Regions from separate parts of the Herbaspirillum sp. Her4 genome, predicted to be linked through region 2. Evidence: riboswitches for the same ligand, from Rfam matches in the RefSeq annotation. Region 2 holds a riboswitch; the other holds the start of a gene.
The links. Region 2 has a riboswitch for fluoride ahead of ACWFUC_RS18335 (voltage-gated chloride channel family protein). Riboswitches for the same ligand answer to the same signal wherever they lie in the genome.
Positions count from the first base shown of each region.

Region 1: another riboswitch for fluoride. It lies ahead of ACWFUC_RS17635 (voltage-gated chloride channel family protein); the one in region 2 lies ahead of ACWFUC_RS18335 (voltage-gated chloride channel family protein).

Region 1 is NZ_CM176330.1:3,890,028-3,897,474, forward strand. It holds gene ACWFUC_RS17605 (class I SAM-dependent methyltransferase) at 1-806, opposite strand, end outside; gene ACWFUC_RS17610 (hypothetical protein) at 1,235-1,447, opposite strand; gene ACWFUC_RS17615 (hypothetical protein) at 1,489-1,716, opposite strand; gene ACWFUC_RS17620 (DUF190 domain-containing protein) at 1,787-2,107, opposite strand; gene crcB (fluoride efflux transporter CrcB) at 2,118-2,495, opposite strand; gene ACWFUC_RS17630 (DUF190 domain-containing protein) at 2,492-2,848, opposite strand; gene ACWFUC_RS17635 (voltage-gated chloride channel family protein) at 2,841-4,181, opposite strand; fluoride riboswitch at 4,256-4,329, opposite strand; gene ACWFUC_RS17640 (COG4280 domain-containing protein) at 4,382-5,371, opposite strand; gene ACWFUC_RS17645 (Chromate resistance protein ChrB) at 5,409-5,957, opposite strand; gene ACWFUC_RS17650 (endonuclease/exonuclease/phosphatase family protein) at 6,129-6,938, opposite strand; gene ACWFUC_RS17655 (DNA-binding protein) at 7,249-7,447, shown strand, end outside.
Region 2 is NZ_CM176330.1:4,034,400-4,041,846, forward strand. It holds gene ACWFUC_RS18295 (DUF1439 domain-containing protein) at 161-736, shown strand; gene ldcA (muramoyltetrapeptide carboxypeptidase) at 785-1,789, opposite strand; gene tadA (tRNA adenosine(34) deaminase TadA) at 1,792-2,343, opposite strand; gene queD (6-carboxytetrahydropterin synthase QueD) at 2,343-2,789, opposite strand; gene queE (7-carboxy-7-deazaguanine synthase) at 2,896-3,531, opposite strand; gene ACWFUC_RS18320 (DUF72 domain-containing protein) at 3,687-4,601, opposite strand; gene ACWFUC_RS18325 (cupin domain-containing protein) at 4,742-5,116, shown strand; gene ACWFUC_RS18330 (tetratricopeptide repeat protein) at 5,136-5,960, shown strand; fluoride riboswitch at 6,026-6,099, shown strand; gene ACWFUC_RS18335 (voltage-gated chloride channel family protein) at 6,189-7,447, shown strand, end outside.

The DNA.
Region 1 (7,447 bases), 140 kb from region 2:
ATCGCCATGCCATCATCCGCCAGCAACTTACAGATCTGGGCGAAGTAAACCGGCAGGTTTTTGACGCCGACGTGTTCGAACATGCCCACCGAGGTGATGCGGTCGAAGCTGCCGGTGACATCGCGGTAGTCCTGCAGGCGGATGTCGATGCGGTCCGAGAGCCCGGCGGCTTCGACCCGTTCGCGCGCCAGCGCATACTGGTTCTTCGACAACGTCACTCCCACGCAGTGGGCGCCATACTTCTGCGCCGCGCGCAGCACCAGCGCCCCCCAGCCGCAGCCGATGTCGAGCAGGCTCTGGCCGGGCCTGAGCTGGATCTTTTCCAGGATATGGTCGATCTTCTTCAGCTGGGCGCTGCCCAGGTCCTCGTCGCCATTCTCGAAGTAGGCGCAGGAGTAGACCATGTTCTCGTCGAGGAACAGCTTGTAGAAGTCGTTGGAGACGTCGTAGTGGTACTGGATAGCTTCCGCGTCGCGCTTCTTGGTGTGCGTCACGCTGCGCACCACGCGGCCCAGGCGGCCTTCGGCCTTGAGGGTGTTGGCGGCCAGCGCGTTGGCGACGTTGATGATGTTCTTGACCTTGCCCTCGACTTCGATCTTGCCCTCGACATAGGCTTCGCCGAGGCTGGAGAGCGACGGTGTCAACAGCGAGGTGATGGCCGATGCATGCGGGACTTTCAGGGTGACTTCCGGCACACCGGTACCGAAGTCGTACTGCTGTCCGTTCCACAGCACCAACCGCAGGGGCAGCGCGGATACGTTACGGATGTTTTGTACCCAGGCGTCAAGCTTCTTTTCCCAAAACACGATTTTCCTCCACGTTAGTGATGACTTCTTTAGGCCCTGCCAGGAGTGCTACTTGCGTCAGGGCGGCAATTAAGCAAAAACTCTCCCTTCAAGCTACCGTTTACTCGCAATAAAGACTGCGACGTTAAGTACTTGCAGGATTAAATGCGATTTCCGGACTTATCTCGGTATCGGCCGACTTGTAAGCCAGCCTCCCCTTGGCTGAGCCGCCGCATCTTTCCGCCCAAAGCGCCGAGAAGATGAAACATGACGGTACCCAAGAGCAACAGGTTGTTGTCGGCCCTAGCGGCTTGCCAGTAGGAAGACAGAGCCCAACCGCACCGAAACGTCATAGCGGAAGCATCCAGATGATCCGTGACTTACCCAGTCCAGCATCAGTAAGCAGACTAAAGCGACTGAAGGATCGCTTTAGTCACGCTGGCGAGATTTCAAATGGGGGAGATGCGGCACCAGCTACAGTCACTTCCGATCCAGTGCAATAAGTGCAGGATATGCTGTTCTGCATTTTCACTTCCGAGAAAGAGCGCGCCAACGATTAGCAGAGCGCTTATTAGCAATAGGCTCTCGTGCCACTTCTCCAGGCCAATGGCCAGGCTCTGCTGTTCTTTCTTTGGATGTCGACTCTTCAGCGTAATTGCCATGGTGATCTCCTAAATATGAAAAATTGACGCAATGGTGAGTCTTAGTGCTCACTTGGCGTCGTCTCCTTGCGCTCCTGCGCCCTCCATAAACTCCAGCGACGCCTGGCTGTGACAACCAACCACAGCCAGGTCAACGACGTCAAAATCAATAAGCAAAGTACGACTCTTGGATTTCTGTATTCGAGTTGAGATAGGCCCAACCAACCAGCCAGAATCACGAAGTGGGCGGCTGTCAGCATCCCAATGTGCAGGTTCAGCTTGGCTTTCAAGTCCCGCATCTCCTGGCTGCTTGGCTTCTCTTTTGTCTCCATTATTTCTCCCAGGTTGACCGATGCCGTTTTACTTTGGCGAGCCTATTGCACCAAATTCGACGGCCGTCTTCACGTAAAAAACCGATACACCTTCTGTCTCAAGTCCAGAAAACAGCGTCGTCGAGGTGCGTTCGTCCACGGCGACAACTACTTCGATGGGTTGATCGGCCAGCTCAAAGAAGTGCGCGGAATGTATCCGTCCATCTCGTCCAAATCCTTCGCTTCCAGCCGTGATCGTGCCGCCGTGCGCACCGTTCTCACGCGCGAACTGCAGCAACCATTCGGCCAACGGCTTCCCTTTGTGTTTGCGGTCTTGCTGCGTGAAAAAGGTGATCTGAAAGCCTTTCATGGTGGGCTCCTTAACGTGTCAACATCACTGTGGAAATACCGAGAATCGTCATCAGCAAGGCGCCACCCACGTGCAGGCCAATTGCGCCAATCGCCCATATAAGCCGGCCGCTCTGCAATAAGGAAACAACTTCTGCAGCGAACGTGGAAAAGGTCGTCAGCCCGCCGAGAAAACCGGTAACAATGAACAGGCGCCACTCCGACGCGATCATCGGATGGGTAGCCAGATAGGCGGTAGCCAGCCCGATGAGATAGCCACCGAGCCAGTTGGCTAGAAGCGTACCGGCTGGGATAACGCTGAACATGCCGTTAAACCTGGTGCTGAGCCCCCAGCGGGCGACGCACCCTACGGCGCCTCCCAGACTGATGACAGCGATTGCCTTGATCATGTTTTGTCTCCTGCCTCAAGGGGCAATTCACACCGGAAAAGTACGGCGCGAACCTTGGTCAGCTCCTCATGGTGATCGTGCAGGAACTTGCGCAGTTGCTTTTCCGAGTCAAGCAATTCGAGGCACTGGGGATGGCGCATTGATGAGACATCCGGATGGTGATGACTCATCTTTTCGCCAGGCAGATAGCCGGCCGTCACATGATGCAGGGTGACCTGCGCAATACCTGCGCGATGCGCCACGGCTACCAGGTGATGCGCAAGCGCTGGCGCGGATAGCTTGTGCCAGAATCGGGTGGCTTTCGCCTTGGCAGAAATCGGGAAGTACAGCCGAAGCGCAGTCGTCTCAGTCATGGTCCTGGACCTTCTCTGTCTTAGATTCGGTGGTCTGCTGCTGATGCTCGTTCTTCAGTTTCGCCCGATAGGCGCTGATCTCAGATATCTTCATTCCTTCTGGGTGCGGACGATGCTTTGCATGTCCCACTCGTTGGGCGTGGTAAATGCCGGTATGTCCAGAGAAGAGATAGCTCACGACGCAGGCAAGCGCGGCGAAGGGGCCAATTTCAGGGCCAAACAATTCGATGGCCATGATGGTGGAAGCAATGGGGGTATTGGCCGCACCGGCAAAGACCGCCACGAATCCGATACCCGCCAAAAGGGAAAATGGCAGATGCAGCACCGGCGCCAAGGCATTACCGACGGTGGCGCCGATGTAGAACAGGGGCGTCACCTCGCCACCCTTAAAGCCCGTACCCAACGAGGTGACAGTAAAAATCATCTTGGCCAGGAAATCCCAGGGTGCCACTGGGTGCTGGAAGGATTCCACAATCACTGGGATACCCAAGCCAATGTAGCGATCCGTGCCGACGAGCCATACCGCGATGGCGACGACCAAGCCGCCAATAAACGGTCTCAATGGTGCATAAGAGACGTGGCGCTTCATGAAAGAAGACAGGCTATGGGTCGTGTTGGCGAAGATCATGCCGATCAGGCCGAAGATGATGCCTGCCGCGATCACGGCCGCAACGCTCCAAATCGCGATAGGCGCGCTTCCGGTCATGGAATAGTGGGTGTGATGGACGCCCCAAGCTAACCCAATCTGATCGGCCGCAATGGCAGCCACAAAGCAAGGGAAAATGGCGTCATAGCGCATACGCCCGATGGCCAAGACTTCCAGCCCGAAGATGGCACCGGCCATGGGTGTACCAAAGACCGACGAGAAGCCTGCACTTATCCCGGCCATTAGCAAAATGCGGCGGTCTTCGTGCCGCATCTTAAAGAGATGCGTCAACTGGTCAGCCAGCGCACCGCCCATCTGCACGGCAGTACCTTCTCGGCCCACCGAGGCACCGAACAGGTGCGACATCACGGTGCCAAACAGGACCAGCGGTACCATCCGTAGTGGCACCACTTTCTTCGGGTCGTGAATTTCGTCAATCAGCAGGTTGTTGCCAGCCTCGACCGGCTTGCCCGTATGGAGATAGAGCCAGCCAACAACGAAGCCGCCCAACGGCAGGAGCCAGATGATCCAGCCATGGCTTTCCCTCCAATGCGTGGCGTATTCGAGCGCGAACAAGAAGAATGCAGATGCGGTGCCCGCCAGGGCGGCAATCAAGCTGGCGATGACGCACCATTTTCCGATGTACGGAAGCAGATCAAGTTGTTCGGGGTGTTTGTAGTGTTTCATGCTGCCAGGGATTGAAGTAATCGGCCTGGCGAGCAGAACTATAAAGGCGAATGCCTACAGTCCTGGGTTACCAGGTTACTGTAGGCATCATCAGCCCCAACAGAATGTTGGTGGCGGTTCGAGGAGGAATGCCATCTCCTTGGAACAGATACTAGCAAGTTTCGATTTAAAGAACAACCGATGTTTGCCTCGCTGTTGTCTTATCTTGACGACGCTCTAATCGCGCTGGCGGCCAGGATAATGGCCAGCCCGGTTGAAAACAGGCTGGCCGCAAGTTCCATTGGTGCCGATACAATCGCCATTGCTCCCCAGCCCACTGCGATCCAGGCAAGCGTACCTCCTGCCAGTACGCCATCATCAACGAACATGGCTACCAGCTCGATCCAGATCGTAGCCAGCCACCCGGGATTGCTGGCCACAGCCTTCTTTTGTGTCGCCCGGGTCGAAAGGATGCGGCTCGCGCGTCTTTTTCTGCAAGCCCACAGAACAACGTGAGCAATAGCAAAATATCCGACGATGAGGGCAATCAAAATCAGGTCCTCCCCTGGCCATTCGATACGGATACCTTCCCCGACCCAGAATGTTCCGAAAGCCGCCAGGAGAATGCCGACGCCGAACTTCAGGGTGTTTTCCGGAATATTCGCCAAGGGGCGGTGGAGCCACAGTCCCAACAGAATGACCGCGAGCAAGGCTGCCAACGCGCCGATGGACGCCGGCAGCATGAGTTGCCCGCTTGCGCCGATGGCAATGACGATGAAGACCACTTCAATGCCTTCCAGCATCACAATCTTGAAAGCGGTGAGGAAGGCACCTTTGTCCCAGGCATTCTTGGAAGGCATGTCCTGGCGGAGAAGTGCTGTTTCCTTTTGATAGGCCGCTGTTTCGTCATGCAGTGGTATGACACCGGCCGAGCGCAGGATGGCCTTGCGCAGCCAGCGTAGCCCAAACATCAACAACAAGGTGCCGATGACAAGCTGGATAATTGGCAGGGGAATGGCTGCCAGCGATTTCCCGAAGAAGACGACCATCAGAAGCAAAATGCCTAGGGCGCTGACGGTGCCAGCAATAGCCGGTCGCCATCCTCGGACGGTGCCGACCGCCAATACGACGGTCAGCGCCTCTACAAATTCGACCAATGAGGCCATAAACGAAGCGAGCACTGTAGGTGCAAGATGAGCCAGATTTAGCATTTAAATCTACCTTTCAGCGTGGAGATGAGTGAAGGAGTCAGCCGTCATTGAGGCGCGAGTTTTCCCGTTGGAAGACGGTGTTCGCGTATTCATCCAGAAGCTGCTCGCAGAACGAAAGGCGCTTGGCGGCATCTTCGCCCTTGGGGGCGTTGCAGAAATCCAGCTTGCGGATTTTCTCCAGCCAATTCTTGAGTTTTTTGAGATCTTCCTCGTTCTCTTGCAACTCAGCGTAGGTGAAATGTTCCTCGGCTGTTTCCTTGGCAATTTCCTTTTCGAAGTCGTTGCACTTATCGAGAAACTCTTCGTATTCCTCGTCGCGATCTTGGTTGAATCGCTGTGTTAGGAGCTGTTCCTGATGATCGTCAAGACCAACCGCCTCTAATACGAAAGCCTCTCCAGCATTCGTGACGATATCGTTTTGGAGCATGCGGAGGATGCGTTGATGCTCCGCGTTATTTGGGATCACGCACACGCTGCTTTGCAGGTACACCGCCCCACAGGCTTTGATTTTGCGCCAGACTGCCACTCTGGCTTTGGCGGGTTCCGGAGGGATCTTATAGCTGAGGAGAAGCCAGTTTGCTTTCATAGGTACTTTCAGTTCAGAAGATGGGTGATCGCTCGCTCAAGCAGGCGCTTAACCCATGGTGGGCGCTCGTGAGGCTCAAGCTTGCTGCCATCGATTGGTCGTTCCCGCCGGCTAGGTCGGTTAAGCCTGGCTCGCTCTACCAATGTAGGAAGAAACATGCGCATTTCTCCATCAAGAGAGATCGAAGCTGGTGAGTACCGGATAGTGGTCGGAGGCAACATCAGTGCTGCTATTACGGATGACTTCGTAGCTCCGCGCCATCAGCGCCAATGCGCGGGTAGCGAACACGTAATCACACCGCATGGTTGGAAATTCGCTGCGCGGGTAGCAACGTGTCGGTACGGTGGGTGTCTTGTGAAGGTCCAACGCGTTACCGATATCTATCCATCCTGCCGCGTCAAGATGGGATGTGACGCTCCGATCAATCTCCTTGAGGTCAACACCCAGATACCTGGATCGATGATGGTCGGGAAGCTTGTTCCAGTCCTCGGGCGTATCGTCGTACTGCGACGCAGAATTAAAATCGCCGGCAATCAGTGCGAGGCTGTCTGGCGCCGCCTGCACGGCCAGGTAAGCCGCCTCGCGCTGTCGCAATGTCGCCCCATTAGGGCATAGGTGCACGTTGTAGACGGTCAGCGGCCGTTCGATGCCCGGCACATGCACCACCAATGCCCCCATGGCGTGATGAAAGTGAGCGGCGTCCGAGGTGAATCGGATCGGCTTGAGCGGCTCACGAATGAAGGTCACGACGTGCTGACACGTAACGAGGGCTGGCGACAAGAATCCGCGCATCCCGATTTGTTTCTCCATTGCAAATAAGAGGCTATAGCCATCGCCATCCCATGACCGCGCTTCTTGCATGAGGAAAATATCAGGCTGCAACTTGCTGATCAGTTGAATCTGTGTGGCTGATCTGCTCGTGTCACTGCCGTCCGCCCCTCCGAAGAGGGAGTTGTACGTCAAAACTTTCAGGTTGTTCAATGGGGTCTCTTTGATTCCGGTGCATTTTGCGACGGTAGGCGGCCCCAGTACTGACGAGGCTTTCCGGGCGACCAAAATGAAATTTCCCTTTTAAATCAGTTGCTTGCTGACTGGTGCCTTTCCCCTCATATCCAACCTACTCCCCATGCGCGACCGGCCGCAGGCTGGCATTTAGCCTCCTCATTGGCCTGTTTTAAGACGATAATAGGAGTTATCTTTTATTTTAAAAATTAAAACTAACGTTTTAACCGTACATAACGTTAGGAATGTATGTAATATAAGGATATTCGTCCGCCAACGGAGCCTCTCTATGTCCCGCCCCGCCATTGCCTCCCCCGATCAGATCCGTTCGACCATCCTGTCGATGCTGGCCGAGGCCCATGACTCATCCCCGCCGACCCGCGAGCGCTTTCGCCGCATCGTCTCGGTACGCAAGTTGAAGGATCGGCTTGGCGGCGGCGATCCGGCGACGCTCGGCCGGACCATAAACGCGATTGAATCGGAAATTA
Region 2 (7,447 bases):
CGAGCCTGCTGCGGCTTGCCTTGCGGGCGGGAGAGCCGGTGAAAAATTGCCAACAACCAATCTTTGTGCGCCTCAGGAGACCACGCACGCTTACAATTGCCCGGAATTTTCGCCCGTCGAGGGCGCTCTGACCCAATTTGCCACTCTGGAAACTGCAAGCATGAAGCGAGTCCTTCTTCCCGCCGCCGTCCTCACCCTGTCCGCTCTGGCCTTGCCGCTGATGCCAGCGCAGGCCGCCGACACCGGTTACAACGTCTGGACCAATGAATACACCGTCTCCAGACAGCAACTGCAGACGGCCATCGCCCCGCAATTCCCGCGCAAGATGCGCTACATGGACATCTTCGACGTGACCTTCAGCAACCCGCGCCTGGGCATGCTGCCGTCCGAAAACCGCATGAATACCGTGGTCGACGCCCAGATTGCCAATCCCCTGCTCCTGCAGCGCCCGGTCAACGCGGTGCTGACCCTGAGCAGCGCATTCAAGTACGATCCGACCACGCGCTCGCTGCGATTGGATGCCCCGAAGGTGGACAAGGTCGACAGCACCGACCTGCCGCCGCAATACGCGCAGCAGCTGACCACCCTGGGCAATGCCGCCGCCGACCAGTTCCTGCGCGACTACACGCTCTATACCTTCAAGCCGGAACAGCTGCAGATGAACGGCAAGACCTTCGAGCCCGGCAAGATCACGGTCGAACAGGACGCGGTCAAGGTGGAAATCAAGGAAAAGTGACGATTCCTTCACTGAGCACGCAAGCAGCCCGCCGGGCCGCGTGCAGTCTCAGCGACGGGCCAGGGTCGGATAATCCGAGAGAGTCAAGGTGAAGCCTTCTGCGCCGCGGGCATCCAGCTCCGCGTGCGCGCCCAGCGGCAGGGTCACCAGATCACGCACATGGCCGAAAGGCAGGCCGGTCACGATGGGGGTGGCGATGCGCTGGCGCAGGAAGGCCAGCATTTCAGTGAAATCGTAGCCGTTGTCGATCTCGGCCAGGCGGTAGGCCGAGAAGTCGCCCAGCAGAATGGCCTTCTGCCTGGCCAGCACGCCAGCCTGCTCCAGTTGCAGGATCATGCGTTCCACCCGGAACGGATGTTCATTCACATCCTCCACGAACAGAATCCCGCCGTCGATCGCGGGAAACTGCGGATGGCCAACCATATGCGCCATCATCGCCAGATTGCCGCCCCACAGCTTGCCCGAACACTGCAGCACCGGACTGAGCGGATCGGTACGGCGGTCTCCATTGGGGGCACGATCTGCACCTGCCAGCCCATCATAGTTGTGGACCACCACCTGCGATGAAGTCAGTGTGCGCCACAAGGTCGCCAGCGCTGCCCAATTGGGCGATTCGGCGCCAAAGTCACCGGAGAGCATCGGCCCCTGGAAACCGGCGTAACCGGATTGCGCCAGCAGGCAGCACTGCAGGGCCGTGAAATCGCTGTAGCCCACCAGCAGCTTGCCACTGGCCGCCAGCGTAGGAATATCCAGCGCGGGCAGGATGCGGCTCATGCCGTAGGAGCCACGCAGCCCCATGATGACGTCAATTTCCGGGTCGGCTGCCGCTTCCATCAGTTGCGCCGCGCGCTGCTCATCGGTGGCACCGAAGCGCTGGTAGCGCCGGGCATGGTCGTAGAAATTGCGCACCCGGCAGCCCAGCGATTCCAGCAAGGCCACGCCGCGCTGCACGCCGGCGGGATCCAGCCCGGCATGGCCACACGGTGCCACAATGGCCACCCCCGTTCCCGGCGGGACCAGTCCTTCCAGCAATTCACGGCCAGCAGTTGCCATCGTCATGTTGGTTCACCTGATGCTTGTGCATCGCCTTGCGCGGCGGCGTCGAGCAGGCGTTGCTGCTTCACTTGTTCGCGTCGCATGGCGAAGAATTCTTTCAGTAACTGGCCACATTCCTCGGCCATCACGCCGCCCAGCAGTTCGGTGTGATGGTTCAGCTTGTCCTGCTCAAACAGGTTCACCACCGAGCCGCACGCACCGGTCTTGGGATCGGCCGCGCCATAGACCACGCGTGCCAGGCGGGCGTGCATCATGGCACCGGAACACATCACGCAGGGCTCCAGCGTGACGTAGAGTTCACATCCGGGCAGGCGATAGTTGCCCAGCTTCTCGGCCGCCCGGCGCAGCGCCATGATCTCCGCATGGGCGGTCGGATCGTGCTTGCCGATGGGCTGGTTGAAGCCGGTGGCGATGACCACGCCATCCTTGACCACCACCGCACCCACCGGCACCTCGCCCAGCGCCCAGGCATTGTTGGCCTGGTCGAGCGCGGCGCGCATGTGGCGCAGGTCGGCCTCGGTGATGGCTTGCGGGAGGACAGCGCCGTCCATCAGTCGGCCGTGATTTCAGCCCAGCAATTGGGCGTTTCGTGCAGCACCAGCTTCTGCAGATGCAGGCCGGTGCCGTAGCGGTCCTTGTAGGCTGCCTTGAGGATGGCGAAGGCTTCGCGGGCCAGGTTTTCGACCGTCGGGATGCTGCCGATGATGACCGTCTTGTGGCCCGGCAGGCTGGCCAGGAAGTCGCGGACCGGCGCGTCCTTTTCATAGACCAGGAAGGCATGGTCCCAGACATCGACCAGGTGCTCCTTGGCCAGGGCCTTGATGTCGGAGAAGTCCATGATCATGCCGTTGTCGGAATTGCCCTCGATGTCGATGACCGCGCCGGTCAGGGTGATTTCCAGCGTATAGCGGTGGCCGTGCAGGTTGCGGCACTGGCTCTTGTGGTCCGGAATGCGGTGGCCGGCGTCGAATTCGAGTTTGCGGGTGATGGTGAGCATGAATGTTTCTTCGAGGATGGCCGCCGCACAAGCCGTGCAGCAGGCCGGGTGAAGCCATTGTAATCACGCGGCGCAGCGCCGCATGAAGAAAAAAGCAAAAAATCGGTCAGGGGATATTGAGCAGCTTGTGGGTCTGGATGCTCAGTTTCCACTTGGGGTTGTTCTTGACCATCTCGATGGCCAGGCGCGTATTGGCGGCCGCCTGCAGGCCATCCATGGGTTGCAGCAGGAAGTGCTGGAAATCCAGCTTTTCATATTCGTCCAGCGGCTGGCCAGGCTGCGGCACCACCACTTTGAGTTCGCTGCCGCGTTTGACCTTCAGTTCCGAGCCCATCTTGGGGCTCACGCAGATCCAGTCCACGCCCTGCGGCACCTCGATGGTGCCATTGGTCTCAATGGCGATCTCAAAGCCGACCGCATGCATGGCCTCGATCAGGGCCGTATCCAGTTGCAGCAGGGGCTCGCCGCCGGTGAAGACGACGTATTTGCTGGCCGTATGGCGGGCCGGCCAGAAGCTGTTGATCTTGTCGGCCAGCTCAGCCGCCGACTTGAACTTGCCGCCGTTCTCGCCATCGGTGCCGACGAAATCGGTATCGCAGAACTGGCAGATGGCGCGGGCGCGGTCTTCCTCGCGGCCGGTCCAGAGGTTGCAGCCCGAAAAACGGCAGAACACCGCCGGACGGCCGGCGTGCGCGCCCTCGCCTTGCAAGGTATAGAAGATTTCTTTGATGCTGTAAGTCACGATATGAAGGCGAAAGGCAGGCGCAAGGCCGCACCGGGATGAATTCACGCGGCGGGCTTCAGCAATTCAGCAAACTTCACTAAGTCACTGATATTGCAGCCCATTTTGTCCGCATCAGGGGCAGTATTATAGCCGCTCCTCGAGGCCGGTTCACCTCATCGATCCTCATCGAGCATGTGGCCGGGCGGCGGCAAGTCCAGCTTCAGGCCCAGGCGGTCGATCAGGCGGCGCGCGTCAAAGGGGGCCTTGACCTTCATATCGTTATCAAAATAACAGTAAATGTCGCGACTGGCCCGCTTGCGCGGCGCGCTCCCCGAGATGCGCGGCCCATCTTCCGGCTGACCGCCGCTGGCCCAGGCCCGGATGCGCTCGGCCCAGGCGTCGATGGCTTCATCGCTGTAACCGCTCTGGTACAGGCGCTTGTCGCCATGCAGGCGCAGGTACATGAAATCAGCCGTCACGTCCTCCTGATAGGGCCATTTCTTGGGCGCATCCGCGACGACCAGCGCGACCTTGTATTTGCGCAGCAGCTTGATGAAGGATTCATCCACGAAGCTGTCATGACGAATTTCCATGGCATGGCGCAGCTTGCGCTTGCGGTCGACATCCAGCGCCACCCTGCCCTCCATGCGCGGCTCATGGCCACGCGCCAGCCGCTGCGCCGCCTCGGTATCGTGCGGCAGCAGGCTAAGGAAGTGTTCCAGTGGCTCCGGGTCGTAGCGAAAGCTGGGCGGGAATTGCCACAGGAAGGGGCCGAGCTTTTCTTTCAGGTTCAGTACGCCGGAGGCGAAGACATTGGCCAGAGCGCCATCAATATCCTGCAGCCGGCGCGTGTGCGTGATGAAGCGATTGCCCTTGTGGCTGAAAAGGAAGCCGGGCGGCGTTGCTTCATACCAGCGCTGGTAGCTTTCCGGGCGCTGCAGGGCGTAGAAGGAACCGTTGAGTTCGATGCTAGGCAGTACCCGCGAGGCGTAGTGCAGTTCGTCGTCCTGACGCAGCCCCTCGGGATAGAAACTGCCGCGCCACGGCGCATAGCGCCAGCCGGAAATGCCGATCCAGATCTTGCCCATGATGCTCTCCTCGTTCAGATTCTCCTGTCCCGATGTGACCCAAGGCATCCCGCTTGGTGCCAGCCAGCGCGACTGTAGCGGGCCTGCTGCTGTTACACTGCTGGCCTCGCCGTTGACCGCTGCCTGCCCACTTCTTCATCATGTCCGCCACCCCTGCCATCACCCAGTTCCGCCTGAATTCCCCTGCGCCCGAATACGACCACCCACGCGAAGACCGCCGCCTGGAGGGCAATCCGCTGCGCACCACGTGGAATCACTTCACCAATGCCAGCGGAGAAATGAACGCCGGCATCTGGGCCTGCGAAAAAGGCAGCTGGCGCATCGCCTTCGCCCCCAACAAAGATGAATATTTCTGCGTCCTCGAAGGCCGCTGCCGCGTCATCGACGAACAGGGCCATGCGGCCGAAGCGGGTCCGGGCGATGCGATGGTGATTCCGGCGGGATTCAAGGGCGTCTTTGAAGTGCTGGAGCCGGTGCGCAAGCATTACGTCATCGTCGAACGCGCCGCTGGCTGAACAACCACCTGCCCGCGCCATGTCCGCCTCGCCAGCCGCTCCCGACCAGATCATGGGCGCCGCCCTGCAGCACTACAATGCCGGACGTGCCGCAGAAGCCGAACAAGTCTGCCACGCCTTGCTGGCGCTGGTGCCGCAGCATCCGGCGGCCCATCAGCTGCTGGCCATGCTGGCGCTGGACCGGCAGGCGCTGGCGCAGGCGCGGCAACATATCCTGCTGAGCCTGGCACCGCGGCCGGAGCATGTGCCCTCGTTACTCATGGCCGGCCGGATAGCGCTGGCCGAAGGCGATCCCGCCACGGCCGTCCAGTATTTCGACGCAGCGGCACGACATCAGCCTGGACTGAGCCAGGCGCATTTCCACCTCGGCACCAGTTTGTCGGCAGTGGGGCGGCATGCGGAGGCCGTAGCGGCTTTGCGCCAGGCCGTCGCGCTGGCGCCGCAAGCCATGGAAGCCGTCCTCAACCTGGGGAGCGCCCTGCGCGAACTGGGCGCGCTGCCCGCCGCCCGTGAGGCCTTTGAACAAGCGTGCCGGCTGCGTCCCGAGGTAGCCGAGACCTGGTTCAACCTCGGTCTGACGCTGCAGGATATGAAGGAAGGTGCCGCCGCCGTCGACGCCTTTGCCCGCGCGCTGCAACTGCGTCCCGGCTATGCCGATGCCGCGCTCAACCTGGGTGTGGCCCTGCAAGAGATACATCGCATGGACGATGCCCTGCAGGCCTTCCGCACGGCGCTGCGGCTGCAGCCGCAGTGGTTCGGCCGCATCGCCCACGCCCTCACGGCAGGCAGCAGCGGCCGGCTTTGGCTGCACTTGCGTGACCTGGAAGCGGCCCTGCGTGGATGATTGACCTATGCACTGTCTGCAACAGACAACGCGCCGTTGTCGATGAGCTTCAATCTTGCTACTATCGGGGTCAAGGAGATGGCATTCCTCCTTCAACCGCCACCAACGTCCTGTTGGGGCTGATGATGCCTACAGTGACCTGGCAATCCGGGGCTGTAGGCGTTCGCCTTTCTGCTTCGCGCGCGCTGCACCCGGTGTGCCAGGATGTTCATTCAGCACTCTGGTCACATGAAAAATCATAAACTCCCCGAACAGCTGCACCTGCTGCCTTACATCATCAAATGGTGTCTGATCGCCAGCCTGATCGCCGCCCTTGCCGGATCGGCATCGGCCTTCTTCCTCTTCGCGCTGGACTACGCCACGCACTGGCGTGAAACCCATCCGTGGATCATCTGGTTGCTGCCGCTGGGCGGTTTTGCGGTCGGCTGGCTGTACCTGAAGACCGGCAAGCCGGTGGAAGCCGGCAACAACCTGCTGATCGATGAAATCCACGATCCGAAAAAGGTGATCCCGCTGCGGATGGCGCCGCTGGTGTTGTTCGGCACCGTGATGTCGCACCTGTTCGGTGCTTCCGTGGGCCGTGAAGGCACGGCCGTGCAGATGGGCGGCGCGCTGGCCGATCAGCTGACCACGGTGCTGCGTCTGCGCACGGAAGACCGGCGCATTCTCCTGATGGCCGGCATCAGCGCCGGGTTTGCGTCGGTCTTCGGCACGCCGATGGCCGGTGCATTGTTCGGACTGGAAGTGCTGGCCATCGGCCGCATGCGCTATGACGCCATCCTGCCCTGCTTCGTGGCGGCCATTGCGGCCGATCAGGTCGGGCTGGCCTGGGGCGTGCATCACACCCACTACCACATGGGCGGCGTGGTACCGGTCGCGCTGTGGAGCGTGGCGGCGGTGATCGCGGCCGGTGTGGTCTTCGGGCTGGTCGGCATGGTGTTTGCCAACAGCACGCACCGGCTATCGGCCTTCATGAAGCGTCACGTCAGCTATGCGCCGCTGCGACCGTTCATCGGCGGCGCCATCGTTGCGGTGGCGGTGTGGGCGCTGGGTACGCAACGCTACATCGGCCTCGGCATCCCGGTGATCGTGGAAGCCTTCCAGCAACCGCTGGCCCCTTGGGATTTCCTGGGCAAGATGGTCTTCACGGTGACCTCGCTGGGCACCGGTTTCAAGGGCGGCGAAGTCACACCGCTCTTCTATATCGGCGCGACAGTGGGCAATGCGCTGGCCCCCCTGCTGCATCTGCCATTTTCGATGCTGGCCGGGATCGGCTTCGTGGCGGTCTTTGCGGGCGCGGCCAATACGCCGATTGCCTCCACCATCATGGCCGTCGAATTGTTCGGGCCGGAGATCGGTCCGTTTGCGGCGCTGGCTTGCGTGGTGGCCTATCTGTTCTCCGGACATACCGGCATCTATCATGCGCAACGCGTGGGACAGGGGAAGTATCTGTCGCTGCCGGAAGGCTTGAAGATCGGCGAGATTGG